4 regions of the Sphingomonas sp. PvP018 genome follow, and region 1 is predicted to be linked to each of the others. Evidence: riboswitches for the same ligand, from Rfam matches in the RefSeq annotation. Region 1 holds a riboswitch; each other region holds the start of a gene.
What was found. A riboswitch is a leader RNA that binds a small molecule or an ion and turns the genes downstream of it on or off. The one in region 1 is predicted to bind cobalamin.
Positions count from the first base shown of each region.

Region 2: it holds a riboswitch for cobalamin, as region 1 does, so the genes downstream of both, J3A66_RS18545 (TonB-dependent receptor) here and J3A66_RS16310 (HoxN/HupN/NixA family nickel/cobalt transporter) in region 1, are expected to answer to the same signal.
Region 3: it holds a riboswitch for cobalamin, as region 1 does, so the genes downstream of both, J3A66_RS03225 (TonB-dependent receptor) here and J3A66_RS16310 (HoxN/HupN/NixA family nickel/cobalt transporter) in region 1, are expected to answer to the same signal.
Region 4: it holds a riboswitch for cobalamin, as region 1 does, so the genes downstream of both, J3A66_RS14440 (TonB-dependent receptor) here and J3A66_RS16310 (HoxN/HupN/NixA family nickel/cobalt transporter) in region 1, are expected to answer to the same signal.

Region 1 covers NZ_JAGIOU010000001.1:3,636,641-3,644,601, forward strand. Annotated here, with positions in the region: gene gltX (glutamate--tRNA ligase) at 1-1,108, opposite strand, end outside; gene J3A66_RS16295 (ComEC/Rec2 family competence protein) at 1,128-3,335, shown strand; gene lexA (transcriptional repressor LexA) at 3,496-4,224, opposite strand; gene glp (gephyrin-like molybdotransferase Glp) at 4,293-5,477, opposite strand; cobalamin riboswitch at 5,715-5,928, shown strand; gene J3A66_RS16310 (HoxN/HupN/NixA family nickel/cobalt transporter) at 6,155-7,144, shown strand; cobalamin riboswitch at 7,305-7,522, shown strand; gene cobW (cobalamin biosynthesis protein CobW) at 7,659-7,961, shown strand, end outside.
Region 2 covers NZ_JAGIOU010000002.1:92,584-100,544, reverse strand. Annotated here, with positions in the region: gene J3A66_RS18550 (hypothetical protein) at 129-1,586, opposite strand; partial or broken gene J3A66_RS18545 (TonB-dependent receptor) at 1,573-3,495, opposite strand; cobalamin riboswitch at 3,910-4,151, opposite strand; gene J3A66_RS18540 (ATP-binding cassette domain-containing protein) at 4,355-5,095, shown strand; gene J3A66_RS18535 (DUF3526 domain-containing protein) at 5,092-6,531, shown strand; gene J3A66_RS18530 (DUF3526 domain-containing protein) at 6,528-7,820, shown strand; gene J3A66_RS18525 (TonB-dependent receptor) at 7,943-7,961, shown strand, end outside.
Region 3 covers NZ_JAGIOU010000001.1:766,323-774,283, reverse strand. Annotated here, with positions in the region: gene J3A66_RS03240 (biotin carboxylase N-terminal domain-containing protein) at 1-1,555, shown strand, start outside; gene J3A66_RS03235 (MaoC family dehydratase) at 1,555-2,007, shown strand; gene J3A66_RS03230 (CoA ester lyase) at 2,004-2,828, shown strand; cobalamin riboswitch at 2,887-3,120, shown strand; gene J3A66_RS03225 (TonB-dependent receptor) at 3,303-5,261, shown strand; gene cobO (cob(I)yrinic acid a,c-diamide adenosyltransferase) at 5,255-5,860, shown strand; gene J3A66_RS03215 (ABC transporter substrate-binding protein) at 5,857-6,705, opposite strand; gene J3A66_RS03210 (iron ABC transporter permease) at 6,773-7,768, shown strand; gene J3A66_RS03205 (ABC transporter ATP-binding protein) at 7,762-7,961, shown strand, end outside.
Region 4 covers NZ_JAGIOU010000001.1:3,242,998-3,250,958, forward strand. Annotated here, with positions in the region: gene J3A66_RS14435 (hypothetical protein) at 1-570, opposite strand, end outside; gene J3A66_RS14440 (TonB-dependent receptor) at 698-2,869, opposite strand; cobalamin riboswitch at 3,037-3,278, opposite strand; gene J3A66_RS14445 (catalase) at 3,497-5,197, shown strand; gene J3A66_RS14450 (ankyrin repeat domain-containing protein) at 5,267-5,839, shown strand; gene J3A66_RS14455 (hypothetical protein) at 5,933-6,142, shown strand; gene J3A66_RS14460 (glycoside hydrolase family 127 protein) at 6,285-7,961, shown strand, end outside.

The DNA.
Region 1 (7,961 bases):
GGGCATGGCCGAGCCGATCGGCGGCGAGCTGGGCCAGACGCGCATCATCGGCCTCGCGAATATAGTGGCCGTTCAGATTCTCGAGCTTCTTCAGGTCGAAGCGCGAGGGCGACTTGCCGACGCCCGACAGGTCGAACCACTCGACCGCCTGTTCGCGGCTGATGATCTCGTCGTCACCGTGCCCCCAGCCGAGCCGCAGCAGGTAATTGTCGAACGCCTCGGGCAGGATGCCCATCTCGTCGCGATAGGCCTCGATGCCGACCGCGCCGTGCCGCTTGGACAGCTTGGCACCATCGGGGCCGTGGATCAGCGGGATGTGCGCATAGATCGGATCGGGCCAGCCGCCCTCGATCGCGTCCATCGCGCGGTAGATCGGCAGCTGGCGGAACGCGTTGTTGAGGTGATCGTCACCGCGGATGACGTGGGTAACACCCATGTCGTGATCGTCGACGACGACCGCGAGCATATAGGTCGGCGTGCCATCGGAGCGGAGGAGGACGAGATCGTCGATTTCCTCGTTGCGGACCGTCACCGATCCCTGGACGCGATCCTCGATCGTGACCGCACCCTCCTGCGGCGCGCGCAGGCGGACGACATGGGGAAGATCGGGGGCCTCGCTCGCTGGACGATCGCGCCACGGGCTGCGAATGCGAAGCGGCTTCTTGGCCGCCTGCGCCTCGGCGCGCATCGCCGCGATCTCGTCATTGGTCATGTAGCAGCGATAGGCGTGACCGGCCTCGACCATCTGGTGCGCGACGCGGGCGTGGCGATCGGCGCCGGCGAACTGCATGACGACGTCGCCGTCCCAGTCGATCCCCAGCCAGCGCATGCCGTCGATGATCGCGTCGATCGCCGGCTGGGTCGACCGCACGCGGTCGGTATCCTCGATACGCAGCAGGAATTTGCCGCCGTTCGCCTTGGCGAACAGCCAGTTGAACAACGCAGTGCGCGCGCCGCCAAGATGCAGGAACCCCGTCGGCGACGGAGCGAAACGAGTAACCACGGGTGCGGCCGAAACGACGGCATCCGTATCAGATATTGCGCCCAACCGCGGGTGCTCCCAGACTGTAGAAACGATGGCCGGATCAGCCGTCGCCGCCTCTAGCATGCGTCCCCGGCGGCGACAAATGGGCGTGCCGCCCTGGATGGCGGAGCCGGGCCGGGCGATCGAACGCTGGCTGGAGGCGGAGCGCGACCAGCTCATAACATGGCTGCCGGTCGGGCTTGGCGGCGGCATCGCACTGTGGTTCGTGCTGCCCGATCCCGTGGCATGGGGCACCGCGATCCTTTTGCTGGCTGCCGGCGGTTTGGCCGGACTTGCGGCGGGGCGCGGCGGGCGCGCGGCGCGAATGCTCGCGATCGGCGCGATTGCGGCGGCGCTCGGCATCGGGCTGATCTGGGTGCGATCGGACCGCGTGGCGGCACCGGTGCTCGCGGGGCCGACATTCGTGCAGCTGTCGGCGCGGGTCGAGACGATCGAACCGCTCGTCGCGCGCCGGCTTGTGCGGTTGACGGTGCGGCCGGTCGGGCCGGGGCAGGACGCCGATGGCGCGCCGGTTGCGTTGCCCGGCCGCGTCCGCATCAACCTGGCAGAGGCGGATGCGCCGGCGACGCTGGGGATCGGCGCGACGATAAGGCTGCGCGCGCGACTCATGCCGCCGCCCTTGCCCGCGGTGCCCGGCGCCTATGACTTTGCGCGCGTCGCCTGGTTCGGCGCGATCGGCGCGACGGGGCGGGGCTTTTCGCCTGTGGTGGTAGCAGAGCCGGGCCGCGGTGGCGCGGGGGTCCGGGTGGCGTTGTCGCGGCACATCGTCGCGCAACTCGACGGGAGCGCGGGCGGGATCGCCGCAGCGCTGGCGACCGGCGACGTCGGCGCGATCAGCGACGCGGATGCGGAGGCGATGCGGCGCGCCGGGCTGGCGCATCTCCTGTCGGTGAGCGGCCTCCACATCACCGCCGCGGTCGCGGCGACGATGCTGATCGTGCTGCGGCTGCTCGCGCTCAGCCCGTGGCTCGCCCTCCACACGCGACTGCCGTTGATCGCCGCGCTTGCCGGTGCGGCGGCGGCGATCGGCTACACCGTGCTGACGGGCAGCCAGGTGCCGACAATCCGCTCGTGCGTCGCGGCGTTGCTGGTGCTGGTCGCGCTGGCGATGGGGCGCGAGGCGATGACGTTGCGGCTGGTCGCGACGGGGGCGATCGCGGTGATGCTCGCGCTGCCCGAATCGCTCGCCGGGCCGAGCTTCCAATTGTCGTTCGCCGCAATCACCGCGATCATCGCGTTGCACGAGCATCCCGTCGTCCGTGCCACGTTCGCGCCGCATGACGAGGGCCGCGGCAGGCGCCTCTTGCGCGGCGCCGCGTCGCTGCTGCTGACCGGGCTCGTCGTCGAGGCGGCGCTGATGCCGATCGCAGTCTATCATTTCCACAAGGCCGGGCTGTACGGCGCGGTCGCCAATATCGTCGCGATCCCGCTGACCACGTTTGTCGTGATGCCGTTCGAGGCGCTGGCGCTGCTGCTCGACACGATCGGGATTGGCGCGCCCGCCTGGTGGCTGGTCCAGCATGCGCTCGACGCGCTGCTGTGGCTCGCGCGCGGCGTGGCGCATGCACCGGGCGCGGTCCGCGCGCTGCCGGCGGTTCCCGATGGGGCGTTTGCGCTGATGGTCGGCGGCGGGGTGTGGATCGCGCTGTGGCGGACGCGGTGGCGACGGATCGGAATGCTGCCCTTGGCGATTGGCGCGATCTGGGCGCTGACGACGCCGTCACCCGATATACTGGTCACGGGCGATGGTCGCCATGTCGCGGTCCGGACCGCCGCCGGGCTCGCGCTGCTTCGCGATCGGGCGGGGGATTATGTCCGCGATACACTGGCGGAGAATGGCGGGGTCGATGGTGAGCCGCTGCTGCTCGCGGATCAGCCCGACGCGCGGTGCAGCCGCGACCTGTGCCTGACCGATGTCGTCGCCCACGGCCGGGCTTGGCGCGTGCTGGCCACGCGCAGCGTTTACCGGGTGCCGATCGCGGAGATGGTTGCCGCCTGCCGGCGCGCGGACATCGTCATCAGCGAGCGCGGGCTGCCGCGCGGTTGTACGCCGCGATGGCTGAAGCTCGACCGGTCGATGCTCGCGCGGACCGGGGGGATCGCGTTGACGTTGACCACGGGGCGGATGGTGACGGTGCTCAATCCGGGGGACCGGCACCCGTGGCGCGATCCACCGACGCTGGCGCGGCCAATGCGACGGTTCGGGGCGGCGGGCGATCAGCATGGGCTGGCCGGGGGGGCGGCGTCGGTCCGGTTTCGGGTGCCGGCTCGGGGGTGGTCAGAGCGATAGGTCGCGATTGGGTATGTCGGGTCATGATCCTGCGAAAGTGGGGCCTCCGATTGGGAGGGCCGCAATTCCGAAACGCGGACGATGGTGCCTGGGGCCGTTGGTCACGAACGCCACTGCCGGTTGCGTGGCGGTGATGACCGCCAGCGCCACCCGGCATTCGTCAGTCGTAGCGGCGCAGGATACCCGACAGCTTGCCCTGAACCCGGACCTGTGCGGGCGCATAACGCTGCGGGTCATAGGCGCGGTTGGCCGGGTCGAGCCGGACCATTGCGCCTTCGCGGCGGAAATATTTCAGCGTCGCTTCGCTGTCCTCGATCAGCGCGACCACGATTTCGCCGTCGCGGGCGATCTCGGTACGGCGGATCAGCGCATAATCGCCGTCGAGGATGCCGGCTTCGACCATCGAGTCCCCCGAAACCTCCAGCGCATAATGCTCGCCGGTGCCGAGCAATGCGGCCGGAACGGCGAGCATCGAACTGCCTTCAAAGGCTTCGATCGGGACGCCGGCGGCGATCCGGCCGTGCAGCGGGATCTCGACGACGTCGTTCGCCGCGATGCGGGCGGGCGACGCGGGCGTGGCGCTGGCCGTGTCCGGCGCAGATACGGTGCCGGCCGATGCCGCAGCCGCCTTCGGCCCCGACTTCGCCGCAGTCTGTGCGATTGCAGCCTCGGGACGCTCGGGCATCCGCAGCACTTCGAGCGCGCGCGCCCGGTTGGGCAGGCGCCGGATGAAGTTGCGCTCTTCAAGCGCGCTGATCAGACGGTGCACGCCCGATTTCGATTTCAGGTCGAGCGCGTCCTTCATCTCCTCGAACGAGGGCGACACGCCCGTCTCGGCAAGGCGGTCGTTGATGAAGCAGACAAGCTCGTGCTGCTTGCGCGTGAGCATAACGGTTCTCCGTCCGGAACAGACGAGGAACTTCTATGGAACACTTGCAGCTTCGTCAAGCGGTGACGTCACGCGATGACGAGGATTTCCGCCGAGTCGCCCGCCCTTGCCGCCGGCGCGTCGCCGTCGCGGACGATCAGGCAGGACGAGCGGGCGAGCGTCAGCAGCATCGAGCTGTCCTGGATGGTCGAGGCATAGGCGCGACCGTCGCGCAGTTCGGCGCGCATATAGTCGGTCCGCGACTGGTTGGGCGGAAGATCCTCGCCGAGCAGCGCGTGCGTCGTCTGCGGCAAGGGATCGCGCGCGCCGAGCATGTGCGCGACCACGGGGCGGACGAAGAGGATGGCGGTGACGAAGGCGGAGACCGGGTTGCCAGGTAGGCCGAGCAGCATCGTCCGCCCGAGCGCGCCCGCCATCATCGGCTTGCCCGGGCGCAGCGCGATCCGCCAGAAGTCGATTGCCCCGCCAGCCGCCTCGATCGCGGGGCGGACGAGGTCGTGATCGCCGACCGACGCGCCCCCCGTGGTCACGAGCAGATCGGCATCGACCCCGGCAAAGGCGTCACGCAGCGTGTCGAGCCGGTCGGGGAGGATTCCGAGATCGATAATGTCGACGGGCAGGTCGGCGAGCATCGCGGCGAGCATGATGCCGTTTGATTCCGGTAGCGGGACGGGGTCGCTGGTCGAGCCGGGCGGAACGAGCTCGTCCCCCGTCGCGGCGACCGCGACACGCAGCCGGCGGCCGACCGACAGCGTGCCGTGTCCGCCGGTCGCAGCGACCGCAATGCGCGCGGGCGTCAGCCGATCGCCGGCCGCGATCAGCCGCGTGCCGGTCGCGAAGTCGAGCCCCTTGCGGCGCGTGTTGCGGCCTTCAAAGGCGGGGCCTTCGCCGTCGAGTATCAGCCGGTCGCCGTCGCGTGCGGCCTCTTCCTGGACAAGGACGGTATCGGCGCCGGGCGGCATCGCCGCGCCGGTGAAGATGCGCGTCGCCTGTCCCGCGCCGACTGAACCGGTGAAGGGGCGGCCGGCCGCGCTCTCGCCGATGACCGTCCACGGCCCGGGCAGATCTGCATAGCGGATCGCATAGCCGTCCATCGCCGAGAGGTCGGTCGCGGGCTGGGTGCGGCGGGCGAGAATGTCCTCCGCCGCCCAGCGACCCATCGCCGAGCGCAGCGGCACGGTTTCGGCCGGCACGCGCGATGCCATGGCGAAGAGTCGGGACTGGGCTTCGGCGACGGGGACGAGAGGGCGCATGCGGGCTCCGTTCAGCGGGGCGATGAGGGTCTGCGCTGCTCGCACGAATGCCGGGGGGCGGAAAGCGGGCAACGCCGCGACCGGCAGGAGGCCGGTCGGTTATGTGATCAACGTACGAGGTGCGGCAGACGTTGCGGTAAGATGGGACGACATGGCCGGCGTTGCGCCGCACGCAAATCCTGTCGTCAGCGCGGGCAAAACGCGCTAGCCCTGTGGCGCAGGTCCGACGCAAGCCGGATCCGCACAGATCGCGTCGGTGCCCTTCGGGGCTTGAATGGGAATGCGGTGCGGGGTTCGCCCCAAGACCGCAGCTGTCCCTGCAACTGTAAGCGGCGAGCGACACGCACGCGCCCCCGGCGACGGGGGCAGCCACTGGGCTGATGGCCTGGGAAGGTGTGCGTCGAGCCTTGACCCGCGAGCCAGGAGACCTGCCGGCGTCTGGTCGCTCTTGTCCCGGTCCAGGGGGTGGCCGAGGCACGGTGAACGCCGTCTGAGCGACGACCATGCGGCGGGGGCCGCATCGGCGACGCATGCCGGCCGCTCAAGGCGTCCGGTCGGCGCGCGTCCCGGTCGTTCGCGGCAGGCCCCCGTCCTCGTCGGACGCCGGGGATGTGCCAATGACCAAGATCATGACCGGGCGGACTGCCGGTCGTTCGACGCGACACCGGATCGGCTGGATGTTCGCGATGCTGGTGGCGGCCAATATCGCCGCTTGGGGATGGGCGTTCGCGCTGTTCCAGGCGCAGCCGCTGATGCTGGGCACCGCGATGCTCGCCTGGGGGCTGGGGCTGCGGCATGCGGTCGACGCGGATCATATCGCGGCGATCGACAATGTGACGCGCAAGCTGATGCAGGACGGGCAACGGCCGATCGGGGTCGGCTTCTGGTTCGCGGTCGGTCATTCGGCGATCGTCCTGATCGCCGCGGTCGGAATCGCGCTGACCGCGAGCGCGCTGGCGCAGTTCGAGGCGTTCAAGCAGGCGGGCGGGGTGATCGCGACGCTGGTCTCCGCGCTGTTCCTGTTCACGATCGCGGCGATGAACCTGATCATCCTGCGATCGGTGTGGCGGACCTTCGGCCATGTCCGCGGCGGCGGGCGTTATGTCGAGGAGGATCTCGACCTGCTGCTCGGCAATCGCGGGCTGCTCGCGCGGCTGTTCCGGCCGATGTTCCGGCTGGTCACGCGCAGCTGGCACATGGCGCCGCTCGGCTTCCTGTTCGGGCTGGGGTTCGACACCGCGACCGAAGTCGCGATTCTCGGCCTGTCGGCGAGCCAGGCAGCGGACGGGCTGTCGATCGGCACGGTGCTGGTGCTGCCGGTGCTGTTCGCGACGGGCATGGCGCTGGTCGACAGTGCCGACGGGGTGGTGATGCTCGGCGCGTATGAATGGGCGTTCGTGAAGCCGATCCGCAAGCTGTATTACAACATCACGATCACGCTGATCTCGGCGATCGTCGCGATCGCGATCGGCGGGATCGAGACGCTCGCGCTGCTGGCGTCGAAGCTGGGCCTGAGCGGGGGCGTTTGGGACGTCGCCGCGACGCTGGGCGAGAATTTCAACGGGCTGGGCTTTGCGATCATCGCGCTGTTCGTGGCGTGCTGGGTGCTGAGTTTCGCGATCTACCGGTGGAAGCGGTTCGACGAGATCGAGGTGGTGCGGGGGTAACAGGCAGCGTCGTCATCCCGGGCTCGACCCGGAACCTGGAGCCAGACACCGGATCATGCACGGCCCTGGGTCCTGACTTTCGTCAGGATGACGGAGGTCAGGTGCATTGGCACAGTCCCCAAACTCCTCTAAACCCAACCCCGAGGTTTGGTTCTACCGAACCTCAACAGATCGCGCCGGTGCCCTTCGGGGCTTGAATGGGAATGCGGTGCGGGAGCTTTGCCTCCCAATGCCGCGGCTGTCCCTGCAACTGTAAGCGGTGAGCGAGACGCACAGGCCCCCGATGCGGGGGCAGCCACTGGGTCGCAGGACCTGGGAAGGCGTGCATCGAGCTTCGACCCGCGAGCCAGGAGACCTGCCAGCGTCATGGTCGCTCTTGCCTTGATCCAGGGGATGGTCGCGGCACGGTACTCCGTCTGAGCGACGAACGCGTGCGGCCGTCAGGTCGTGCGCGCGTGTGGCTGCGGGCGTCCGTCCGTCCGTGGCTGTCGTTCCGACGCCCGGAGAGTATCGCATGACCGACCCCCAGCCGACCCTGGCCAAGATTCCCGTTACCATCGTCACCGGGTTTCTCGGCGCGGGCAAGACCACGCTGATCAGCCACCTAATCCGCAACGCCGGGGGCCGGCGGCTCGCGGTGATCGTCAACGAATTCGGCACGCTCGGCATCGACGGCGATATCTTGAAGGGGTGCGCAATCCCCGATTGCCCGGCCGAAAATGTCGTCGAGCTCGCCAATGGCTGTATCTGCTGCACCGTCGCGGACGATTTCATCCCGACCGTCGAGACGTTGCTCGCGCTCGACCCGCGGCCCGAC
Region 2 (7,961 bases), on a different contig from region 1:
CAATTATCGCCATGCAGCGGTAAGATGCGCGGAAAACCCGGTCGTAATCACGACTGTGCGAAAAACAGGTGATTTTGGACGGTAGCCGCAGCCTCCTCGGTTTCCGGAAAAGCTGGCTACAAAAACCGCTACCGTGCGAGCCTTTTCCAACCAAGCCAGATACCACTTATCGACGTCACCACACCGGCGATCGAGAACACCCAGATCAGTCCATCCCAGGCCGGCCGGTGCAATGTCAGCGTGTTCAGATCCCATCTGTGGAGGAGGTTGAATACCCAGCGGTACACCCTCTGTCGTTCATCAACCGTCCGGAGAACTTCCCCGGTAGCGGGATCGACATAGAACCAAGTCTGCGCCGGATCGGCAAAACGCAGCCGCAACACTGGTAGACGCGGTAGCATCCCGACCGCATACCAGTATGCATCGGGCGCCGTCAGGCAATCGACCGAGAGTAGCGGCGCGGAGCTCTCCAGATGACGTACGGCCCTCACGATGGCCACCTCTGTAGCTTGGGATGGCGCGAGTGTGACCGCATTCAACACTACTCGCCGCCCGTCGTGATAGGACAGCAGGACGAGGGGGGTTCCCGCATGGTGAGTCAAGTGCGCTATCACCGCACCCTCGCCTGCTATGCGGAGCCGGTCGAGTGCTAGGTCCGGCATCGGATCAGAGGCCTGATAGATCCGCATAGCCGCCTCGTCTGGCTTCGTCCCACGAAACAGATGGCCGGGATCGACCGACAGCCAACCGCTAAAGATCCAGGCAACTAGGAAGGCACCACCCACCAGCCCCGCGACATGATGCCAGAGCATCCAGCCGTTGTAGGGTGTCATTCGCCCGCCCTTGAAGCGCCGTGCGCCGATGCGGGTCCGCAGGATCCCAATCCACATTCCCGCGACCGCCGCAGCGATGCAGGGACCAGACACCCATAGCACGACCTGACGCCAAGCCGTTTGATCCTGTCTTAGAACCGTCGGATAGAGCCAGTGCGGCACCGAGCCGACCCAATTCCAGAACCGCTCGCGACGGGTGGTCACTTGAACGACGGCGCCCGTATTCGACGACACATAGGCCTCCGTGCCGGAGGCGTCGGCCAGCGCAACCTTCCAAAGGGGACGGTGCCGATCGAAGCCGCCAGCAACCGTCCACTGATCCCGGGTCAGCCGTTCTACGTGCTTCGTCGGTGCGTTGCCAAAGCGGCCAGCGACCCGACCAGCATAAAGAGCATCGACTGGTCGCAAGACGGTACCGCGACTGGCGGCAAAAGTGGTGTGCGTTCCATCCCACCCGGTCACGCGCCAAACAGGCGTGCCGTCGCGCATCTCGAGCAACAGTTCCTTCGGTAGCCGTCCGCCGTCTAGCGGGGGCGGCACGTTCACTGCTGCCCAGTCGAGCGCATCGCTTCCAGCCAGCTTCTGCGCTGGCGAGAGGGAGGGATAGGGCACGTAGAGCATCACCAGCCCGGACAGAAACCACATGGCGAAGAACAGGCAACTGGCGATGCCGATCCAGCGATGTACGAGGTACAGCCAGCGCCGGGCAGTCTTGGCAAACTCCGGTCGCATGAAGGCGTTAAAAGCTAGCACGGAACGACACGTCGATTGAGCGGGGACGACCAAGAACCCACTGCTGATTGTTGTACGTGCTGAGCGCATAGTCCCGGTCGAACATATTGTAGGCGTGGATATCGACTGCGAGGTGCGGCGTCACCGCATAGGAGAGCGTGGCATCGACCGTGGTGTAGCTGGGAACGCGGAAGCTGTTGGCGTTGTCCGAATAGCGACGCCCGACATAGCGCAACCCGGCGCGCGCCTGGAGCGCGCGCGTGGCGTTCCAGCGTAGCCAGAGATTGGCGAGCGTCTCGGGGACGTCCGGCGGGGTGTTGCCGTCGAAGCGCGTGCCGCCCGAGGTAAAATCGTCGAACGTCGCGTCGAGCACGCTGCCGTTCGCATCGATCCCGACGCCGTAAGGCAGATCGAGCGATATTGCGGCCTCCATGCCCTTGGCCGATCGCTGGCCGACCTGCTCGACCGGGCTCGTCGGGGTCAGCTGCGCCAGCAGGCGCTTCTTGACGATGCGGTAGGCGGCGAGCGTCGCGGTGCCATGCCCGTCGAGGAACACTGCCTTGGCGCCGACCTCGACCTAGTCGCCGACCGCATTGCTGAACTGAACCTGCCCGGTCGAATAGGTCGTCAGCGTCCCCAGCGGGTCCACGCCGGTGGCATATTGCGCATAGAGCGACACCGTCGGGATCGGCTGATAGACGCTCCCGACCCGCCAAGTCACATTGTGCAGCCGCTTGTCGAGTGCGAACGTCTCAGTGCTGGCGCCGCCTGGATAGTCGATCGACCAGCGGCGGATCGCGTCGCGCTCGTAGCGCACGCCGCCGACGATCGAGACGTGCGTGCCGAGCTTAAGCCGGTCCTCGGCGAAGACGGCATATTCGGTGGTCCGCGTCCGATAGCGCGGTGCGATCCCCTGCGTATCGACGACCAGACCGGGATCGAACGCGAAGGGATCGACCTCCGAGACCTGGGGATCAGACCCGAAATTGTGGGAGTAGGTCAGTTTGATGAGGTTGACGTCGAAGCCCATGACAAGGTCGTTGCCGACGCCATCGGCGATGCCTGTTCGCAGCGTCACGCTGCCCTGATCGCCCCACTGCGTCTGGTCGTGGACGATGCCGGTCATGTCGGTGCGCAGGACGCCGCCGGGTGTGCCGGTGTTGCCACTGCCGTTGGCGCAGACCCCGTCTGCGGCGACCCAGCAATAGGTTTCGAGATTGAGCCAGGAGCGTTTGGAGGTGAGGCGATAGGCCTGGTTGCTGACGGCGACCGCATCGCTCGGCGTCCAGTCGATCTGCAGGCTGGTGCGGTTGTCCCGGTAGCGGATGACGCCGTCGCGGGTGTTGTAGTTGCGTTCCCGGATGCGGTCGTCGAGCCGACCGTCGATCAGCGGCGTGCGGAAATAGCGCATCGGCTTCTGGTCGCCATAATCGTCCCGCGCGGTGACGACGAGCGTGTCGGTCGGCGCCCAGCGCAGCGTGCCCGACACGGCATCGCTGCGCGACTGGCCGCGATCGACATAGCCGTCCGATCGGCGATAGCTGCCGTCGATGCGGTAGGAGAGGCGCTCGGTGACCGGCCCCCCTGCACCCGCCGCGACATGGAAGCTGTCCTGCGAGCCATAGCCGATCTCCCCCTCCACGTGCGTCCGCTGCGTATCGGGTTTGCGCATCAGGACATTCACCGCGCCGCCCAGTGCGCCCTGGCCGTAGAGCACCGAGGCCGGGCCGCTCAGGATGTCGATCCGCTCGACCATCCACGGATCGGTCGGAAAGGTGATCGTGCCGGCAGCCGGGAACAGCCTGATGCCGTCGATCAGCTGGAGTACGGAGCCCTGACCGCTGAAGCCCCGCGCGGCGAGTGCGGTGCCGCCATTGCCGGGATTGCCCGCGTTGCTGATGCCCGGTGCGCGGCTCGTCGCGTCGATCACGGACAGGTCGCCACGCGCGGATCGTGGCGCCGTCGATGACCGAGAGCGTCGCGGGAGTCTCGAGCGGCGTGAGGCCCAGGCGGCTGCCGGTCGCATTCGGCGTGGTGAGCGTGCCCTGGGCATGCTGTCCGACGACCAGGATGTCCCTGGTATCGGGATCCGGCGCGGTCTGCGCGTCGAGCGGTGCTGCGAAGACAGGCGACAGAATAGCCCCCGCGAGCGCGAGGCGAGACAATAGGAACGGCATTACGGTAATCCCCCGGGCGTCTGGCGAACCCGGCAGGGACCTCCCGCGAACGGCCGACATCCGCGCCAGCCGGACGCGATTGCGACCGGCACGCATGCCCGTGCGGTCCCCACCGCACACGTCGTCGCTCGACGGAGTACCGTGCCGCGGCCACCCCCTGGGCCAGGCAAGAGCGACCAGACGCCGGCAGGTCTCCTGGCTCACAGGTCATCACACGATGCACGGCCTTCCCAGGCCTTTATGACAGAACGTCCGGCCCAGTGGCTGCCCCTCCCTGTGAAGGAAGAAGCGATATGCATCGCGCTCGCCGCTTACAGTTGCAGGGACAGCCCCGGATTCAGGCGGCGAACCACCCTCACCGCGTTCCCTATTAAGCCCCTCTCAGGACACCGACGCGATCATGCCAGCCTGCTTCAAAAAGCAGGTCAGCGGCGCTGATGTATCCCGATCAATGCTCTTGGGCAATCGCCATAACCGAACGTCACGGTGTAGCGTTCAGGCGGCGTCCTCTAGCGCAACCTGCTTTTCTAATAGCGGACGGACCGCTCCTGTTGCAACGCGGCAACAACATCGTATGATACGCTATATCATGTCGCAGCTAGATTGAGGCTTATGCCCGATAATAACGGTAACCCTATTGCTATCCACGAACTGGCGGTTGCCTACGGCAACCATCGCGTTCTCGACGGTCTATCGCTCGATGTTCCCGCCAGCAGCATCACGGCATTGCTGGGTGGCAACGGAGCGGGCAAGTCGACCACCCTGTCCGCTTTGCTCGGCTTTGTGCGTGCCGATGCAGGACAGATCGCAGTCTGCGGCATCGATCCAGGTGCGGACGCTGACGCGGCACGCCGACGCATTGCCTATCTCCCCGAGAACGTCGCGCTGTACGAGCATCTGAGCGCTGTTGAGAATGCCGATTACCTGTTGGCACTCGCTGATCAACGTCAGGACCGGGGAACGATCACCAATGCGCTGGCATCTGCCGGGTTGCAGGACCGGGCGTGGGACCAACGGCTGGGCGGCTTCTCCAAGGGTATGCGGCAGAAGGTCGCGATTGCAGTGGCGTTGCTGCGCGAAGTGCCGGTGCTGCTGCTCGACGAGCCGACCTCTGGTCTCGACCCGCGCGCAACCGCCGACTTCAACGCGCTGCTCCTGAAAGTCCGCGACCGTGGCACCGCGGTGCTAATGGTAACGCACGACCTCTTATCTGCCGCCGATGTCGCCGACCGGATCGCCTTCCTTGAACAGGGCAGGATCGTCGAGGATGTCACGGCCACCGGGTCCGAAAGATTCGACATTCGCGCCCTGCATGCGCGGTTCCAAATCGGCGTAGGGACCCGTGCGGCGTGAGTGCGACCCACCTGATCGCGCGTGACGAACTTCGGTTGATGGCACGCAACCGCGTCGCGGTAATCGCGCTTGTTCTGCTCGTCCTGCTGACCCTGGCGGCTGTACTCAGTTCATGGTCGCACCAACGCGGCATCGCCGAGCTGCGCACGCGGCATCAGCAGGTGGCTGCTGCGGCGTTCAAGGCTCAACCTGATCGCCACCCGCACCGTATGGTCCATTACGGCACCTTCATCTATCGCCCGCTGGGGGCGTTGGCCGCGTTCGATCCCGGTGTCGACGCCTTCACCGGCAACAGCATGTTCCTCGAAGGCCACCGCCAGAACAGCGCTAATTTTGGCGACGTCCGGCAAAGCTCCTTGCTGGTTCGTTTTGGGCAACTTACCCCCGCCTTCGTCCTCCAGGTAGTTGCCCCATTGCTGCTGATCTTCCTGGGCTTCGGCGTGCTGGCGCGCGAGACCGAACGAGGAACACTGCGATTACTGATGCTGCAGGGTGTCTCGCGCGGACAGCTGGTGCGTGGCAAGCTTGCCGCGCTCGGGATCGTGGCCTTGATCGTCGGATTACCGGCGATGATCGGTTTTGTCGCAGTCGTCGCGCAACCCGGCACGCTGGCGTTGCCAATGGCGGCCATCGGGCTTGGCTATGCGCTGTATCTTGCATTGTGGGTCGTCCTGATCCTGCTCGCGTCGGGGTTTGCCCGGCGCGGGCGTGATGCCCTCCTTGCACTGCTGGCAATATGGACGGTCGCGGTCGTGCTGCTGCCGCGCATCGCCCCCGACATTGCGGGGGCCGCGGTGCCGCTCCAGAACCGTCTTCAGACCGATGTCGCCATCGCGCGCGACCTGCGCCAGCTGGGCGACAGTCACAATCCCGATGATCCGCATCTGGCAGCCTTCAAGCAGTCTGTCCTGCAGCGCTACGGCGTAACCCGGGTCGAGGATCTGCCGGTGAACTACAAAGGACTGCTCGCGATGGAGGGGGAGCGGCTGACGTCCGGCCTGTTCGATCGCTATGCAGGTGCCAGCTTCGCGGCGCAGACCGCTCAGAACCGGTTGGTCGATGCGATCGGTGTGCTGAGCCCAACGATCGCGATCCGCGCGCTGTCGATGGCCGCGGCGAACACCGACTTTGCCGGACATCGCCGCTTCCTCGAACAGGCGGAGGCGTATCGCTACGCCTTTGTGCAACGTCTCAACCGGATGGAGGCGAAGAACGTTAGCTACGCCGACGATATAGCCGAGGATGCGGGTGCCGATCGCCGCAAGCGGATCGCAGCGGACAATTGGCAACATATGCTAGATTTCGCCTTCGTTGCGCCAAGCGCCGCGGCGCTCGCGACCGCAGCGCTGCCCGGGATCATTATTCTGGGACTGTGGCTGGCGGTAGCCACACTGCTGCTCACACGGGTGACCCGTCGTCTAGGAGCCCGTCAATGACGCTGTGGATGCATGAACTGCGCCTGCTGCTCCGTGCGCGACTAAGCGTCGCGGCACTGATCCTGCTGGCCATACTCACCGCCGCTTCTGTCACCGCGGGCATGGTGGAAACTTCCCGGCAGCGTACCGCGATCGCCGCAATCCCGGCCGCGCAGTCCGAAGATATTGCGGCCGTCGCCGACTATGTCGATCGGACCAAGGACGCGGGCAGTGCGGGCTATTACAGCTTCCACCCAACGTGGGACGCACCCTCCCCGCTGGCCTTCGCCGCAATCGGGATGCGCGACGTCACGCCCTACATCTTGCGCGTCCGGGCTTTGGGATTGGAAGCACAAATCTATGACGGCGACGTCTTCAATCCTGAGCTCGCTCTGCCGGGCCGGTTCGATTTCGCGTTCGTGCTCGTCTTCCTCGCGCCGCTGTTCGTCGTGGCGTTGTTCCACGATCTGACGTCCGGAGAACGCGAGGCGGGGCGGCTGCGAATGCTGGATGCTCTACCGCGGGGCGGCGCAACGCTGCTGCGGCGACGTATGCTGTTGCGTATCGCGCTGTTATGGGCGGCGCTTGCCGTGCCCTTCCTCGTTGCCGCGGTAGCGTCCGGCGTTGGGGGCGCAGCTATCCTGGCGGTTCTCGCTGTGATCCTCGCCTATCTCCTGTTCTGGATGGCGCTTGCCGTACTGGTCGCGAGACTCCGCTGGAGCTCGGTCGCAAACGCTGCCACGCTGGCAGCGTCCTGGCTTGTACTGGTTCTCGTCCTGCCGACACTGGCGCACGTCGCAATCAACCGCGCCGTGCCGATCGGTCAGGGCGCAGAGATCGCGCTTGCCCAGCGCGAGATGGTCAACCGCGCCTGGGACATTCCCCGCGAAACGACAATGCGCCGCTTCTATGCCGGTCATCCCGAATGGGCGGACTCCGCCCCGCTCGGATCCACCTTTCATTACAAATGGTATTTCGCCTTCCATCAGGTCGGGGATGAAAGCGTCGCGACCAAGGTCCGTGCTTATCGAAGCGGGTTGGAACGCCGCGATGCCGCTGCGCGCATGCTTGGGTGGGTGCTGCCTTCGGTGGGAGTACAGGCTTTGCTGACCCGGCTGGCTGACACCGACGTTCGCGCACAGCTGGCATATCAGGACCGAGTGCGTGCCTTCCACGCCAGGCTGCGCAATTTCTACTACGGGTATCTGTTTCGCGACCGGCCGTTTGGCAGAGCCGACTTTGGCCGGGCGCCGAGCTTTACCACTCGAATAAATGCTGCGGGTGGATCAGGCGAGGCTGCCGACCAGTGACGATACCGCCCCTCAACGGCGGTGATCGCTAACCCGGCGCTACCAGGCCTTCCGCTCTTCAAAAAAGCGGCCACCAGCAATTCGCCAAACATAATAAGATAACATCACCTAAGGGGATCTACATGCGATCATTCGCGATAG
Region 3 (7,961 bases), 2.9 Mb from region 1:
CGTGCTCGACGCAGGGATCCTGTGGGTAGGCCCCGATCCCGACAGCATCCGCGCGATGGGGCTGAAGGATGCCGCGAAGCAGCGGATGATGGCGGCCGGGGTCCCGGTGACACCGGGCTATCTGGGGGAAGACCAGTCGCCCGATCGGCTCCAGCGCGAGGCGGATGCCATTGGCTACCCGGTCCTGATCAAGGCCGTTGCGGGCGGCGGCGGCAAGGGTATGCGCCGCGTCGATGCGTCCGCCGACTTTGCCGACGCGCTCGCGTCGTGCCAGCGCGAAGCCTCTGCGTCGTTCGGCAATACCGACGTGCTGATCGAGAAATATATCCTCTCGCCGCGGCATATCGAGGTGCAGGTGTTCGGCGATCGGCAAGGCAACGTCGTCCATTTGTTCGAACGCGACTGTTCGTTGCAGCGCCGGCATCAGAAGGTGATCGAGGAGGCCCCGGCCCCCGGCATGGATGATGCGACGCGCGCGGCGATCTGCGCGGCGGCGGTGCGCGCGGCACAGGCCGTGAACTATGTCGGCGCGGGTACGATCGAGTTCATCGCCGATGCGAGCGAAGGCCTGCGCGCCGATCGGATCTGGTTCATGGAAATGAACACCCGGTTGCAGGTCGAGCATCCCGTCACCGAGGAAATCACGGGACAGGACCTTGTCGAGTGGCAGCTGCGGATTGCCAGCGGCGAGGCGTTGCCGCTGCAGCAGCATGATCTTGCGATCCGCGGCTGGGCGATCGAGGCGCGGCTCTATGCGGAGGATCCCGCCAAGGGGTTCCTGCCGTCGATCGGGCGGCTCGAGGCGTTCGATCTGGGTGATGCGACGCGGGTCGATACGGGTGTCGAACAGGGGGCGGACATTTCGCCCTATTACGACCCGATGATCGCCAAGGTGATTGCCTGGGGCGACACGCGTGAAGCCGCGCGCGAGACGTTGGCGGAGGCGCTGGACAAGGCGGTCGTCTGGCCGGTCCGGTCGAATGCGGGGTTTCTCGTCCAGGCGCTCGACCATCCGGAATTTGTCGCGGGAACGCTCGATACCGGGCTGATCGCCCGCGAAGGCGCGGCGCTGATGCCCCCGGCGCAGCCCAGCGAGGAAGCGCTGATCGAGGCCGCGCGCACGCTCGTACGCGTCGAACCGATGGCGGGCTTTCGCCTCAACGCGGTACCTTTGAAGACGGCGCGGTTCCTGCTCAACGACGACGTCGTGACGATCGATCTCGACGGTCGCGGCGTCCATGAACCAGTCGATGCCGCCCTCGTTTCCGATGCCGGGCAGACCTGGCAGTTGCGGCCCTGGCGTGCGTCTGGCGCGGCGATGGGGGCGGCAGCGGATGGCGCGATCTTGTCACCGATGCCGGGACGGATCATCGCGGTCGACGTGGCTATCGGGGACCATGTCGCAAAGGGGCAGAAGCTCGTGACGCTGGAGGCGATGAAGATGGAGCATTCGCTCATCTCGCCGTTCGACGGGACGGTCGCCGAACTAGCCGCGATCGAAGGCGGGCAGGTGAGCGATGGCATGGTGCTCGCGCGTATCGAGAAGGATGACTGATGGCCGGCCGCTATTTCGACCAATGGGCGGTTGGCGACCGGATCATCCATGAGATCCGCCGCACCGTCACGGAGACGGACAACCTCCTGTTTTCGACGATGACGCACAACCCGCAGCCGCTGCACCTCGATGCCGAAGCGGCGAAGGCGAGCGAATTTGGCCAGATCCTCGTCAACGGCACCTTCACCTTCGCGCTGATGGTCGGCCTGTCGGTGGGGGACACGACGCTCGGGACGCTCGTCGCCAATCTCGGTTACGACAAGCTCGTGCATCCAAAACCCGTCTTCATCGGCGACACGATGCGCGCCGAGACCGAGGTCGCCGAGCTCAAGCCCAGCCGGTCGCGCCCGAACGCCGGGATCGTCACATTCATGCACCAGCTGATCAACCAGCGTGACGAGATCGTCTGTCAGTGCCTCCGCTCGGCACTGCTGCTGCGGACGCCGGCATGAGGTTACGCTCGCTGCTGTTTGTGCCTGCAGACCGGCCCGAGCGTTTTGCGAAGGCTGCGGCGAGCGGGGCGGATGCCATCATCCTCGATCTTGAGGATTCGGTAGCGCTCTCCCGTAAGGCTGTTGCCCGCGAGGCGGTCCGGGCCGCGTTGCAGGACCATACCGACGTCGTGTGGATGGTGCGGATCAATCCAATCGACTCGGGGTGGCTGGACGACGATCTCGCTGCCGCGAGGGGTGCCGATGCAATCATGCTGCCCAAGGCGACTGGACCCGCGACCGTCCTCGCATTGGTCGAGGCTTATGGCGATGACTGTCCGCCGATCCTGCCGATCGCGACCGAAGTGCCTGCCGCGATCTTCACCCTGGGCGAATATGCGCGGGTCAACGACCGGTTATGTGGCCTGACTTGGGGCGCCGAGGACCTGCCCGCGGCGATCGGCGCAGCGACCAGTCGGGAGGACGACGGGTCCTATACCGAACCCTATAAGCTCGTCCGGTCGCTGCTGCTGTTGGGCGCGCATGCGGCGGACGTCGCGGCGATCGAGACGGTCTATCCCGCAATCGCGGACATTGACGGGTTGGCAGCCTATGCCGCGCGTGGCAGCCGCGACGGCTTCACCGGCATGATGGCGATTCACCCGTCGCAGGTCGCCACGATCAACGCCGCGTTCACGCCGGATGCGGCGAGCGTTGCACGCGCGCATGCCGTCGTCGCAGCGTTTGCAGCAGCTCCCGAGGCGGGCGCGCTGCAGCTCGATGGGCGGATGATCGATGCGCCGCACCTGCGCCAGGCGCGGGCGATCCTCGCGCGACTCTAGGCCCATTGGCGGCAGGAAATTTCTGCGCTACCGTCGCCCTGCGAAACCGGTGAAGGCCGGGGTCGCAGATCGCGTCGGTGCCCCTCGGGGCTTCAAAGGGAATGCGGTGCGGGAGGCGATCCTCCTTATGCCGCGGCTGTCCCTGCAACTGTAAGCGGTGAGCGCGGTGCGCATGTCCCTTCATCACGGGGGGACGACCACTAGGCCTGAGCGCAAGCGCAGGGCCCGGGAAGGTCGCGTATCGGGCGTCGACCCGCGAGCCAGGAGACCTGCCGGCGCTCGGTCGCTCTTGCCATGGTCCAGGGGATGACCGCGGCACGGTACTCCGTCTGAGCGACGAACCATGCGGCGGGGGCCGCATCGGTGCGCGTGGGCGGGTGCGGTTCGGTGTACACCCCAAGCGTTGCGCCGGCTGTCCGTAGCATCGGACGGCAGGCCCCGGCCGGTTGCTCGTGACGCCGGGGGTATCGTTTCATGACCAGAGTTTTCGTTTCGCTTGTGGCGCTCGCCACCGCCACGGCCTTTGCATCGCCGGCCGCGGCCGAGCCTGATCCGGTTACTGCGGGCACGGGCGAGGCGGCAGCGGGTGACGCCGAGCTGGTGGTTACCGCATCGCGATCGGGGGACGCGGTTCCCGCCGATCAGCTCGGGGCGTCGGTGACGGTGCTGGACGCCGCCACGCTCGACCAGCGGCAGACCCGGATCGTGTCCGACGTGCTACGCGACGTCCCCGGACTGGCGGTCAGCCGGACCGGCGCGGTCGGGGGGACGACGCAGGTCCGGATCCGTGGGTCGGAGGGCAATCACGTGCTCGTGCTGATCGACGGGATCGAAGTGTCCGATCCCTATCAGGGCGAATATGACTTCGGCACGCTGATCGCCGACGAAGCGGCCCGGGTCGAGGTGCTGCGCGGCCAGCAATCGGCGCTGTACGGGTCTGACGCGATCGGCGGCGTCATCCAGTATCTCACGCTGAGCGGCGCGGAGGCCCCGGGCGTATCACTGCGGGCCGAAGGGGGATCGTTCGGCACGTTTTCGGGAGGCGCCCGGGTCGCGGGCGTGGCGGGCAATCTCGATTACGCGCTGTCGAGCTCGACCTACCTCACCGACGGCACGCCGACCGCACGGGGCGGATCTCGCGACATCGGCGCGAAGAGCGTCGGCGCGACGGGCAAGCTCAGCTGGTCGCCGACCGACACGCTGAAGGTCACGGGCGTCGGGCGCTATAGCTATACCGATGCCGACAGCAACGACACGGCATTGAGCGGCCCGCAGTTCGGCACGATCGTCGATACGCCAGGCGCGCGCAGCACGGTCGAGGCATATTACGGGCTGGTTCGCGCCGAACTCGCGCTGGCGGATGGCCGCTGGACGAATGCGCTCAGCGGCCAGTTTGCCGATACGACACGCCGGGCGCTGGTCGACGATGCCTTGAGCTTCGGCAACAAGGGACGCCGGTACAAGGGATCGTTCGAAAGCGCCTTCCGGTTCGGCACCGATCGCATCCGGCATCGGCTGACCGCCGCAGTCGATGTCGAGCGTGAGGAATTTCAGACGCTTAGTCCGGTCCCTTCGGAGTTCGTCTTCACAGGGCGGCGGCACACCGACAATGTCGGGATCGTCGGACAGTATGACGTCGTGATCGACGACGCGCTAGCGATCGGCGGATCGGTGCGGCGCGACGAGAATAACCGGTTCGACGACACCACCACCTACCGCGCGCAGGCGAGCTATCGCTTTGCGACCGGAACGCGGGTGCGCGGCGCCTACGGGACGGGCGTGAAGAACCCCGGCTACTTCGATCTCTTCGGCTATTCGGACGGTCGTTATATCGGCAACCCCAACCTCAAGCCGGAAAAGTCAAAGGGGTGGGAAGCCGGGGTCGAACAGGCTTTCGGGGGGGATCGTGCGACGATCGGCGCGACCTATTTCGACAGTCGGCTGACGAACGAGATCTTTACCACCTATCCTGCCCCCGACTTCGTCGCGACGCCCGGCAACCGCAATACGCGATCGACGCAGCATGGCGTCGAGGTGTTTGCTACAGCCCAGCCAATTCCGCAGCTGCGCTTCGACCTCGCCTATACCTATCTGAAGGCGCGCGAGGACGGGGGCGTGGAGATCCGGCGCCCCAACCATATCGGCAGCGTCAACATGACCGCGTTCAGCCGCGACCAGCGCGCCTCGGCAACGCTCACCGTCAGGTATAACGGCAGGCAGCAGGACGACGCCTATACCGATCCGAGCTATGTCCCTGTCCGCGTTTCGCTCCAGGAATATGTCCTCGTCAACCTGAACACGGCGTACAAGCTGACGCCCCGGCTATCGGTCTTCGGTCGGGTCGAAAACCTGTTCGACGAGCGGTACGAGGAGGTGTTCAGCTATGTCGGTCAGGGTCGCGGTGCCTATGCCGGCGTGAAGGCAGCATTCTGATGCGGAGCGAGGCGGAGCACACGGCGCGGATGGCCAAGAAGAAGGTCGTCCAGGACAAGATCGTCGCGGCCAAGACGATCGAAAAGGGCCTGCTCATGGTCCACACCGGGCCGGGCAAGGGTAAGACCACCGCGGCGCTCGGCATGGCGGTGCGGATGATGGGACACGGGCGAAAGGTTGGGATCGTACAGTTCGTCAAGGGTGCGATGACGACCGGTGAGAAGGTCATCTTCGACGCCTTTCCCGATCTGGTCGAATTCAAGCCGATGGGCGAGGGCTTTACCTGGGATACGCAGGATCGTGCCCGTGATATCGCGGTGGCGCGCGAGGGGTGGGACGAGGTCTGCCGGATGATCGCCGACCCGAGCTATGCCATGGTCATCGCCGACGAGATCAACATCGTCCTGCGCTACGACTATCTGCCGCTCGACGAAGTACTTGCGGGGTTCGCAGCGCGACCCGCGATGACGCATGTGGTGGCGACGGGGCGCAACGCGCCCGAGGCGTTAATTGCCGCAGCGGATCTCGTCACCGAGATGGGGCAGGTCAAGCATCCGTTCCGGGGCGGGGTCAAGGCCCAGGCCGGCGTCGAGTTCTAACGGTCGCGGCGAGGACCAGTTGGCCGGTGCGTGCGCAACTGGGCCGCAAGGCTTTGCGCTGCCAGGACATAGGCAGGCCCTCCGCAGACGGTCCACGCCTCGGGGATGCGCAGACGGGGAATCCCGTCGAGAATCGGATGATGCAGCATTTCGATGCCCTGATCGGTCACGCGGTCGGTGGCGCTCTCGACGATGAGATAGTCCGGGCGTGCCAGCGCCATTTGTTCGAGCGACAGTTGCGAGAGTGCCGGCTTGCCAAGCCGGGTCGCGAGATTGGCAAGCCCGAGACGCTGCACCAGTTCGTCGACGAGCGTGCCGGTACCCGTCAGGAAACCCCGACGCTGATAATAGGCCGCCGTACGACCACCTCCCGGCGCGCGCGGCAATCGTGCGAGCGCGGTGTCCATCCGGCGGATCAGCGTTTCGCCGCGATCGGGGTGCCCGATGGCTGCGGCGACCTGCCGGACTTGCGTCACGATCGCGGCATAGCTGTCAGCGGGGGGCAGATCGAGCGTCGCGACGTTCCGGCCGGCGAGAACTGCGGCGACCGTCTGGCGTCGGAACGGCGAGGCGATCACCAAATCGGGGTGCAGCATCAGCACGTCTTCTGCGCTGCCGCGGCTGACTGGCATCGTACGCGCGGCGTCGGCGGCAGCGGACATGTCCGGATCACGCGCGAACCGGGTTAGCGCGACAATTTGCGCGGGGTCGGCCAGCGCCAGAAGATACTGGTCAGCACACAGGTTGAGCGAAACGATACGCGCCGGCGGTCGAGGCGCTGCCGCCGTCGTAGATGCGCCAGCGGCAGCGATGATGAGGATGGTCAGGAGACGGCGGCCGCGCATGCGCAAAACCCTGCCGCAGCGGCCGCTTATGCGCTAGGCGGAAATCGATGCGGTGGGATTTGGCACTATGGAACGCGTGACGCGTGCGCGATTGGTCGGTGGCCTCGCGCTGCTTGCGGTGCTGGCCGGCGCTGCGTCGGTCGCGGTGGGAAGTGCGGCGATCCCGCTGGCGCATGTCGTGCGGGCGCTCAGCGGGCAGGGCGATCCGATCGAACGCGCGATCCTGTTCGAACTTCGTCTGCCGCGCGCGATTCTCGGGCTCGCGGTCGGCGCGATGCTGGGGCTTTCGGGTGCTGCGCTGCAGGGGTTCCTGCGCAATCCACTGGCCGAGCCATCGGTGCTGGGCGCGTCGAACGGCGCATCGCTGGGCGCGGTGATCGCGCTGTATTTCGGGCTGGCGGAGCTTCATCCGGCGATGCTGCCGATCGTGGCGATCGCCGGGGCGTTCGCGGCGCTGGGGTTGCTGTTCTTGCTGTCGGCGGGGTCGCAAAGCGCCTTGTCACTGATCCTCGCGGGGGTTGCGGTTGGCACGCTGGCGGTCGCGGGGGTCAGTCTGGCACTCAACCTGTCCCCGAACCCGTTTGCAGCGATGGAGATCATGACCTGGCTGCTCGGGTCGCTCGAAGACCGGTCGTTCAGCCATGTCGCGCTGGCGCTGCCCTGTATCGCGATCGGCATGGTGCTGGTCGCCTGGGACGGCCATGCGCTCGACGCGCTGACGCTTGGCGAGGATGGCGCACGCGCGCTCGGCGTCGACCTGCGGAGGACGCGCCTTCGGATGCTGGTCGGGGTGGCGATCGGGGTCGGCGGGGCGGTCGCGGTATCGGGCGCGATCGGGTTCGTTGGCCTGATCGTCCCGCATCTCGTCCGGCCGATGACCGATCGTTCGCCATCGGCGATCCTGCTCCCCTCCGCATTGGGCGGGGCCGCATTGCTGACCTTTGCGGACGTGTTGGTCCGGGTGATCCCGACGTCGAACGAACTCAAGCTGGGGGTCGTCACCGCGTTTCTCGGCGTGCCGGTGTTCCTCGTCCACCTCATGCGCGAGCGGCGGCTGTGGTAGCCCTCTCCGCGGACCGCCTCAACGTCCGCCGTGCACGGCGGGTCGTGGTCGACGATGTCAGCTTCGCAGCAAAGGGCGGCGCGCTCATCGGGATCGTCGGCCCCAATGGGGCGGGCAAATCGACGCTGGTTCAGGCGCTGCTCGGGCTGGTTCCCGCTACTGGGGAGATCCTGCTCGACGGGGTTCCGCTGGC
Region 4 (7,961 bases), 390 kb from region 1:
TGCGCTCGGCCGCTGCCCGGGCTCGGGGAGAACGGTCGCGGCCAGGTCGCGCGGCAATTGGAGATAGGTGAAGCCGAGGTGATCGAGCATCGTGGCCTCGTTCCCCGGCCCGAACACATCCCAGTGTGCGGCTGCGAGCTGCGCCTTGGCGAAGGTGCAGCTGCCGCCCTTGCGCTGGAGAAGCGGGCTTTCATCGCCGTTCAGCGCCAGCATCGCGACGATCGTCTCGATCGGTCCGTTGGGCTCTGCGGCGGCGAGCGCATGCAGATGCTTGAGATGCCGACGGGCGAAGGTGACATAGGGCGAGCGCAGCGTCTGATAGGTGACGTGCTTCTCCCAGCGCTCGAGGACCGATCCGCCAAAGGGCCGCTCAGCCTTGCCGGCATATAGGCCGACATAGACGAGCCGGTCGTCATGGAACATGCCGTAGATGCCGGGCCCGCGCAGTGCCTCCGGCTCCCCCGCCCAGGGTGCCCGCGGTACGGCGCGCAGGTTCATCCATGCCGGCTTGCCGAGCGTGGGCGGCACGGGACGCAGGGTAAACAGCTCGGAAGCCCGGTAAAACGGCATGCGCAATGTCTCCTCATGGGGTGGCTATGCGGCTTAGGCGGACGCGCGCGCGACCGGCTATCCGGGGTTTTCCCGGGGGGCGACATCGCCGGCGGCCCGTCCCGCGGGCTGCCGGTCACGGGGCGCGCTAGAAGCCGACGCGAAGCGAGACGTCGACGGCGCGGGGACGACCGAGGACCCATTGCTGATTGCTGTACGTGCTGATCGCATAGTCCCGGTCGAACAGGTTGTAGCCGTGGATGTCGACCGCGAGCCGTGGCGCCACTGCATAGGAGAGCGTGGCGTCGATCGTGGTGTAGCTGGGGACGTGGAAGCTGTTCGCATTGTCCGAATAACGAGGCCCGACGTAGCGCAGGCCGGCGCGCGCCTGAAACGCGCGCGTCGCGTTCCAGCGCAGCCAGAGGTTGGCTAGCGCCTCGGGCACGTCCGGCGGGGTATTGCCATCGAAGCGCATACCGCCTGAGACGAAGTCGTCGAACGTCGCGTCGAGGATGCTGCCGTTCGCATCGATCCCGACACCGTAAGGCAGATCGAGCGACACCGCGGCCTCGATACCCCTGGCCGATCGCTGGCCAACCTGCTCGACCGGGCTCGTCGGGGTCAGCTGCGCCAGCAGGCGCTTCTTGACGATGCGGTAGGCGGCGAGGGTGGCGGTGCCGCGACCGTCGAGGAACACGGCCTTCGCGCCGACCTCGACCTGATCGCCAACCGCGTTGCTGAACTGCACCTGCCCGGTCGAATAGGTCGTCAGCGTCCCCAGCGGGTCCACGCCGGTGGCATATTGCGCATAGAGCGACACCGTCGGGATAGGCTGATAGACGCTTCCGACCCGCCAGGTCAGATTGTGCAGCCGCTTGTCGAGCACGAACGTCTCGGTGCCGGCGCCGCCCGGATAGTCGATCGACCAGCGGCGTATCGTGTCGCGCTCGTAGCGCACGCCACCGACGATCGAGACGTGCGTGCCGAGCTTCAGCCGGTCCTCGGCAAAGACCGCATATTCGGTCGTGCGCGTGCGATAGCGCGGTGCGATGCCTTGCGTGTCGATGATCAGACCGGGATCGAACGCGAAGGGATCGACCTCCGAAACCTGCGGGTCAGACCCGAAATTGTGGGAGTAGGTCAGTTTGATGAGGTTGACGTCGAAGCCCATGACAAGGTCATTGCCGACGCCATCGGCAATCTGTGTTCGGAGCGTCACGCTGCCCTGATCGCCCCATTGCGTCTGATCGTGGACGATGCCGGTCATGTCGGTGCGCAGGATGCCGCCCGGCGTGCCGGTGTTGCCGCTGCCGTTGGCGCAGACGCCGTCCGCGGCGATCCAGCAATAGGTTTCGAGATTGAGCCAGGAGCGTTTGGAGGTGAGGCGATAGGCCTGGTTGCTGACGGTGACCGCATCGCTCGGCGTCCAGTCAACCTGCAGGCTGGTGCGGTTGTCGCGGTATCGGATAGAGCCGTCGCGTGTGTTGTAGTTGCGTTCCCGGATGCGGTCGTTGAGCCGACCGTCGATCAGCGGTGTGCCGAAATAGCGCATCGGCTTCTGGTCGCCATAATCGTCCCGCACGGTGACGACGAGCGTGTCGGTCGGCGCCCAGCGCAGCGTGCCCGACACGGCATGGCTGCGCGACTGGCCGCGATCGACATAGCCGTCCGATCGGCGATAGCTGCCGTCGATGCGGTAAGAGAGGCGCTCGGTGATCGGCCCCCCTGCGCCTGCCGCGAGATGGAAGCTGTCCTGCGAGCCATAGCCGATCTCGCCCTCCACGTGCGTCTGCTGCGTATCGGGTTTGCGCATCACGACATTCACCGCGCCGCCCAGTGCGCCCTGGCCGTAGAGCACCGAGGCCGGGCCGCTCAGGATGTCGATCCGCTCGACCATCCACGGATCGGTCGGAAAGGTGATCGTGCCGGCCGCCGGGAACAGCCTGATGCCGTCGATGAGCTGGAGCACGGATCCCTGACCGCTGAAGCCCCGCGCGGCGAGCGCGGTACCGCCATTGCCGGGATTGCCCGCATTGCTGATGCCCGGTGCGCGGCTCGTCGCGTCGATCACCGACAGGTCGCCGCGCGCGCGGATCGTGGCGCCGTCGATGACCGAGAGCGTCGCGGGGGTCTCGAGCGGCGTAAGGCCCAGGCGGCTGCCGGTCGCATTCGGCGTGGTGAGCGTGTCCTGGGCATGCTGTCCGACGACCAGGATGTCCTTGGTGTCGGGATCCGGCGCGGACTGCGCATGGACTTGTGCTGCGAGGACAGGCGACAGAATAGCCCCCGCGAGCGCGAGGCGAGACAATAGGAACGGCATTACGGTAATCCCCCGGGCGTCTGGCGAACCCGGCAGGGACCTCCCGCGAACGGCCGACATCCGCGCCAGCCGGACGCGATTGCGACCGGCACGCATGCCCGTGCGGTCCCCACCGCACACGTCGTCGCTCGACGGAGTACCGTGCCGCGGCCACCCCCTGGGCCAGGCAAGAGCGACCAGACGCCGGCAGGTCTCCTGGCTCACGGGTCATCACACGATGCACGGCCTTCCCAGGCCCTCATGACGAAACGTCTGGCCCAGTGGCTGCTCCTTCCTTTGCAGGAAGAAGCGAAATGCATCGCGCTCGCCGCTTACAGTTGCAGGGACAGCCTCGGCTTCAGGTGGCAAACCACCCTCACCGCGTTCCCTATTAAGCCCCTTTCGGGGCACCGACGCGATCATGCCGTCCTGCTCGGATCGAACAGGTCAGCGGCGCCGGTCTATCCCGGTCAGGATCGTTCGGCAATCGTCCGGCGAGCGGCGCGATGGCGGCTCGATCGTCCTGCTCGATTGCTGTGATCCAGAAGCTCCGTTTGGCGCGATGCGCGTCCTCGATCAGGAGGCGGCGGTGCCGCACGCTCTGTGCGGGGATGCCACGCTGATGGCATGCAGGATTAAGGGATCGAGATGAAGAACGTGAAGAGCCGTCAGGCTGTGACGGCGATGCTGCTGGCTGCGGCATCGGCGGGTGCCATGATCCAGCCCGTTGCCGCGCAGACGGTGGCACCGGCCGAGACGCAGGCGGAAACCCGCATGACGACTGCGGCGGCTCCGTCCAGCGCCGGCAAGCCCGCGCTGGCGCAGGCCGGTGTGGCCGGCACTGTCGAAGCCAAGGGTGATTCAGCCAGTGCCGCCGCGCCGCAGATGACCCGCGACAATGGTGCGCCGATCGGCGAGAACCGCCACTCGAAGGCGGCGGGCGACCTGGGCCCCGTCCTGCTCGAGGACACGACGCTGATCGAGAAGCTCGCACGCTTCGACCGGGAGCGCGTGCCCGAGCGCGTCGTCCATGCCCGCGGAACCGGTGCCCACGGCGTGTTCACCGCGACCGCGGACATTTCGAGCATCACCGGTGCATCGCTGTTCATGCCCGGCAAGCAGACGCCCGTGTTCGTCCGCTTCTCGACCGTGATCCACCCCTCGGGCAGCCCCGAGGGCATGCGGGATCCGCGCGGCTTTGCGACCAAATTCTATACCGATCAGGGCAATTGGGATCTGGTCGGCAACAACCTGCCGATCTTCTTCATCCGTGACGCGATCCAGTTCCCGGATATGATCCACGCGCTCAAGCCCTCGCCTGTGACGAACAAGCAGGACCCCAATCGCTTCTTCGACTTCTTCTCGGCCACGCCCGAGGCGACCAACATGCTCGCGCATGTCTATTCGAACCTCGGTACGCCGGCATCCTACCGGACGATGGACGGCAACGGCGTCCATGCCTTCAAGCTGGTGAATGCCAAGGGCGAAACAATGTTCGCCAAGTTCCGCTGGATCAGCCGCCAGGGCGTGCGCAACCTGAACGGCGCGCAGGTCGCGACCGCGACCTGGAACTACCTGACCGACGATCTTTATGGCGAGATCGGCAAGGGCAACTTCCCCGTCTGGGACCTGATGGTGCAGACGATGTCGGCGTCGGCGTTCGCCAAGCTCGACTATAATCCGTTCGACGACACCAAGGAATGGCTGGGCGTGCCGTTCCGCAAGATCGGCGAGATGACGCTCAACAAGGTGCCGACCAACTTCTTCGACTATACCGAGCAGTCGGCGTTCGCACCGGCCAACCTCGTGCCGGGGATCGAGGCTTCGCCGGACCGGATGCTGCAGGGGCGGCTGTTCTCCTATTCGGACACGCAGCGCTATCGCATCGGCGCCAATGCGATGCAGTTGCCGGTCAATCGTCCGCTCGCGAGCGTCGTCAACAATTACCAGGACGGCCAGCTCGACCATAGCAACCGCGCGTCCGACGTGAATTACTTCCCGGCGGCGACCGCGGCAAAGTCGACCGATGCCCGCTTCCGCGCCGCGCCCTATGGCATCGACGCGACCGTCGATGCGAAGCCGATCGCCAAGACCAACAACTTTGCCCAGGCGGGCGAATTCTACCGGGCGCTCAAGCTGCAGGACAAGGCGGATCTGGTCACCAACCTGGCGGGTGATCTCAATGTCGTGACGTCGGCGCGGACGAAGACGATCATGGTCAGTTACTTCTATCAGGCCGACAAGGACTTCGGCACGCGCCTGGCAACCGCGGTGAACGTGCCGATCGCCGACGTGTCGCGCGCGGTGGCGGACTATCGCGCCGCCAACCCGGGCCAGAGCGCCCGCTGATCCCGGGGCAGGCGGTGCGCCACGGCGCGCGCCTCCTGCCGTGACAGACTTCAAGGAATGAGACCGACGATGCTGACTTATCTTGCCGCGCTGCTCGCCGCTGCTGGGCCACAGGCCGCTGCGACCGAGCGACAGACGCCTCCTGCGGTCGCGGCCTTGCCATCACCCGAGCGTCGCCAGCAGCTGCTGTTCGAGGCGGCGCGGCTCGGCCGGACGGACATGATCGAGCCGCTGCTCAAGGCCGGCGCCGACATCAATGCCTATGACGAGCGCGGTTTCACGCCCGTGATCCTGGCGGCGTATAACGGACAGCTTGCTACGGTCGACGCGCTGATCGGCAAAGGCGCCGACGCCTGTCGCCCCGATCGTGACCAGGGCAACAGCGCGCAGATGGGTGTCGCGTTCAAGGGCGAGGATGCGATCGCGGCGCGGCTGCTGAAGGCAGGGTGCGACGTGAACGCCCGCAATCACGCCGGGCAGACCGCGCTGATGATGGCATCGCTGTTCAATCGCCGGGCACAGGTCGACCTGTTGCTGGCGGCGGGTGCGGACCGGATGATCCAGGATGCGGCGGGACGATCGGCAGGTTCGGTCGCGGCCGGGCAGGGGAACGCTGCCATGGCGGAACGCGTGAAGCGCTAAAGCAAGTCTTCGGGCGTCCCGCGCGCCACGGCGGGCCGTGTCGCTACCGTTCCGCATTGACGCGGCGCGGCATCCGGGGCCATCGCGTTGGCCATGACCAAGAGCAAGGGACGCACCGGCGCACACGCGCGCGCCAATATCCAGCCTGCGCCGACAGCCGCCGAGCTCGACGCAGCCAAGCGCGAGGCCGTCCAGATCGAGGGGCGGCTCGCCGGCCTCGCGGCCGGGCATCCGTCGGTCAAGATCTGGAAGGCCCGCCTCCGGGCCGCGCAGGCGGTGATCGCTCGTGCGCCGCGCGACTGAGACGTTTGCGTAGGTTCGGCCGGGTCTGGATCACGGCGCACTGATGATCACCATCACACCGTCAGCTCCATGTCAGTCCCGGGATTTACTCCGACAAGTGAAGCCGATAGCCTGTGTCTGAAGACGTGGCTGGGAGAGTGACATGGGTTGGACGCGTCGCGGTGCGCTAGGCGCAGGGATTGCGCTGGGTGCGGTGCCGCCATTCGCCCTGGCGGCGACGGGTGCACCCTCGGCGGCGACCCCCTTTCCGCTGTCGCAGGTGCGGTTGCGGCCGTCGATCTTCCTGACATCGGTGCAGGCGAACCAGCGCTATCTGCTGTCACTCGATGCGAACCGTCTGCTGCACAATTTCCATGCCGGGGCAGGGTTGCCGACCAAGGGCGAAGTCTATGGCGGATGGGAATCGCGCGGGATCGCCGGGCATTCGCTCGGTCATTATCTCAGCGCGCTGTCGCTGGTCTATGCGCAGACGGGGGATCAGCAATTCCGTGACCGCGCGGCCTATATCGTCGCCGAACTCAAGGCGATCCAACTGAAGCAGGGGGATGGCTATGCCGGCGGGACGACCGTCGAGCGCGACGGCAAGACCGTCGATGGCAAGGTCGTGTACGAGGAACTGCGCAAGCGGGAGATCCGGTCGACCGGGTTCAGCCTGAACGAAGGATGGGTGCCGCTGTACACCTATCACAAGGTCATGGCGGGCGTGCTCGACGCGCACCGGCATGCCGGAGTTGCAGAGGGTCTGGCCGTCGCGATCGGGCTTGGGACCTATCTCGGCACGATCCTGGAGGGACTGAACGACGTCCAGGTCCAGGACATCCTGCGGACCGAGCATGGCGGGCTGACCGAATCCTATGCCGAGCTGTACAGGCGGACCGGCAATCGCCGCTGGCTGACACTCGCCGAACGGCTGCGGCATCACGCGATCGTCGACCCGCTCCGGGACGCGCGCGACGACCTCGCGGGGCACCACGCCAACACCCAGATCCCGAAGATCGTGGGGGAGGCGCGCCTGCATGAGCTGACCGGCGATACCGACCATGCCAGGGTCGCCCGGTCGTTCTGGACGATCGTGACGCGCGACCACAGCTATGTCATCGGCGGCAACTCGGACCACGAGCATTTCGGCGAGCCGCGCAAGCTTGCCCAGCGGCTCGACCAGCAGACGTGCGAGGCGTGCAACAGCTACAACATGCTGCGCCTGACCCGGCATCTCTATGGCTGGACCGGCGATGCGCGCTATTTCGACTTTTACGAGCGCGCGCATCTCAACCACATCATGAGTCAGCAGCACCCCGACACGGGGATGTTCACCTATTTTACTGCGCTGGCGCCGGGCATGGGGCGCGTGCATTCGAGCGCGACCGAGGATTTCTGGTGCTGTGTCGGGTCGGGCATGGAAAGCCATTCGAAGCATGGCGAGAGCATCTACTGGAAGCGCGGCGATGCGGTTGCGATCAACCTCTATTATGCCTCCACGCTGGATGCCCCCGAGGCGAAACTCGACATCGATACGCAATTCCCGCTTGGCGACACGGTGCGGATCGCCGTCAGGACGGCGCCGCGGACGCTGGCGCTCCGCGTGCCCGGCTGGTGCGCTGCGCCGCTGTTGCAGGTGAATGGCAGAACGGCTGGCGTGCGCGACGGCGGCTATCTGCTGCTGACCGGGCTCAAGGCGGGCGATCAGATTGCCTTGTCGCTGCCCATGCCGGTGCGCGTCGAATCGATGCCCGACGATCCAAGGCTGATCGCGTTTCTCAGCGGCCCGCTGGTCCTTGCGGCCGATATGGGCGCGGGGGACCGTCGGTCCGACGGGCCG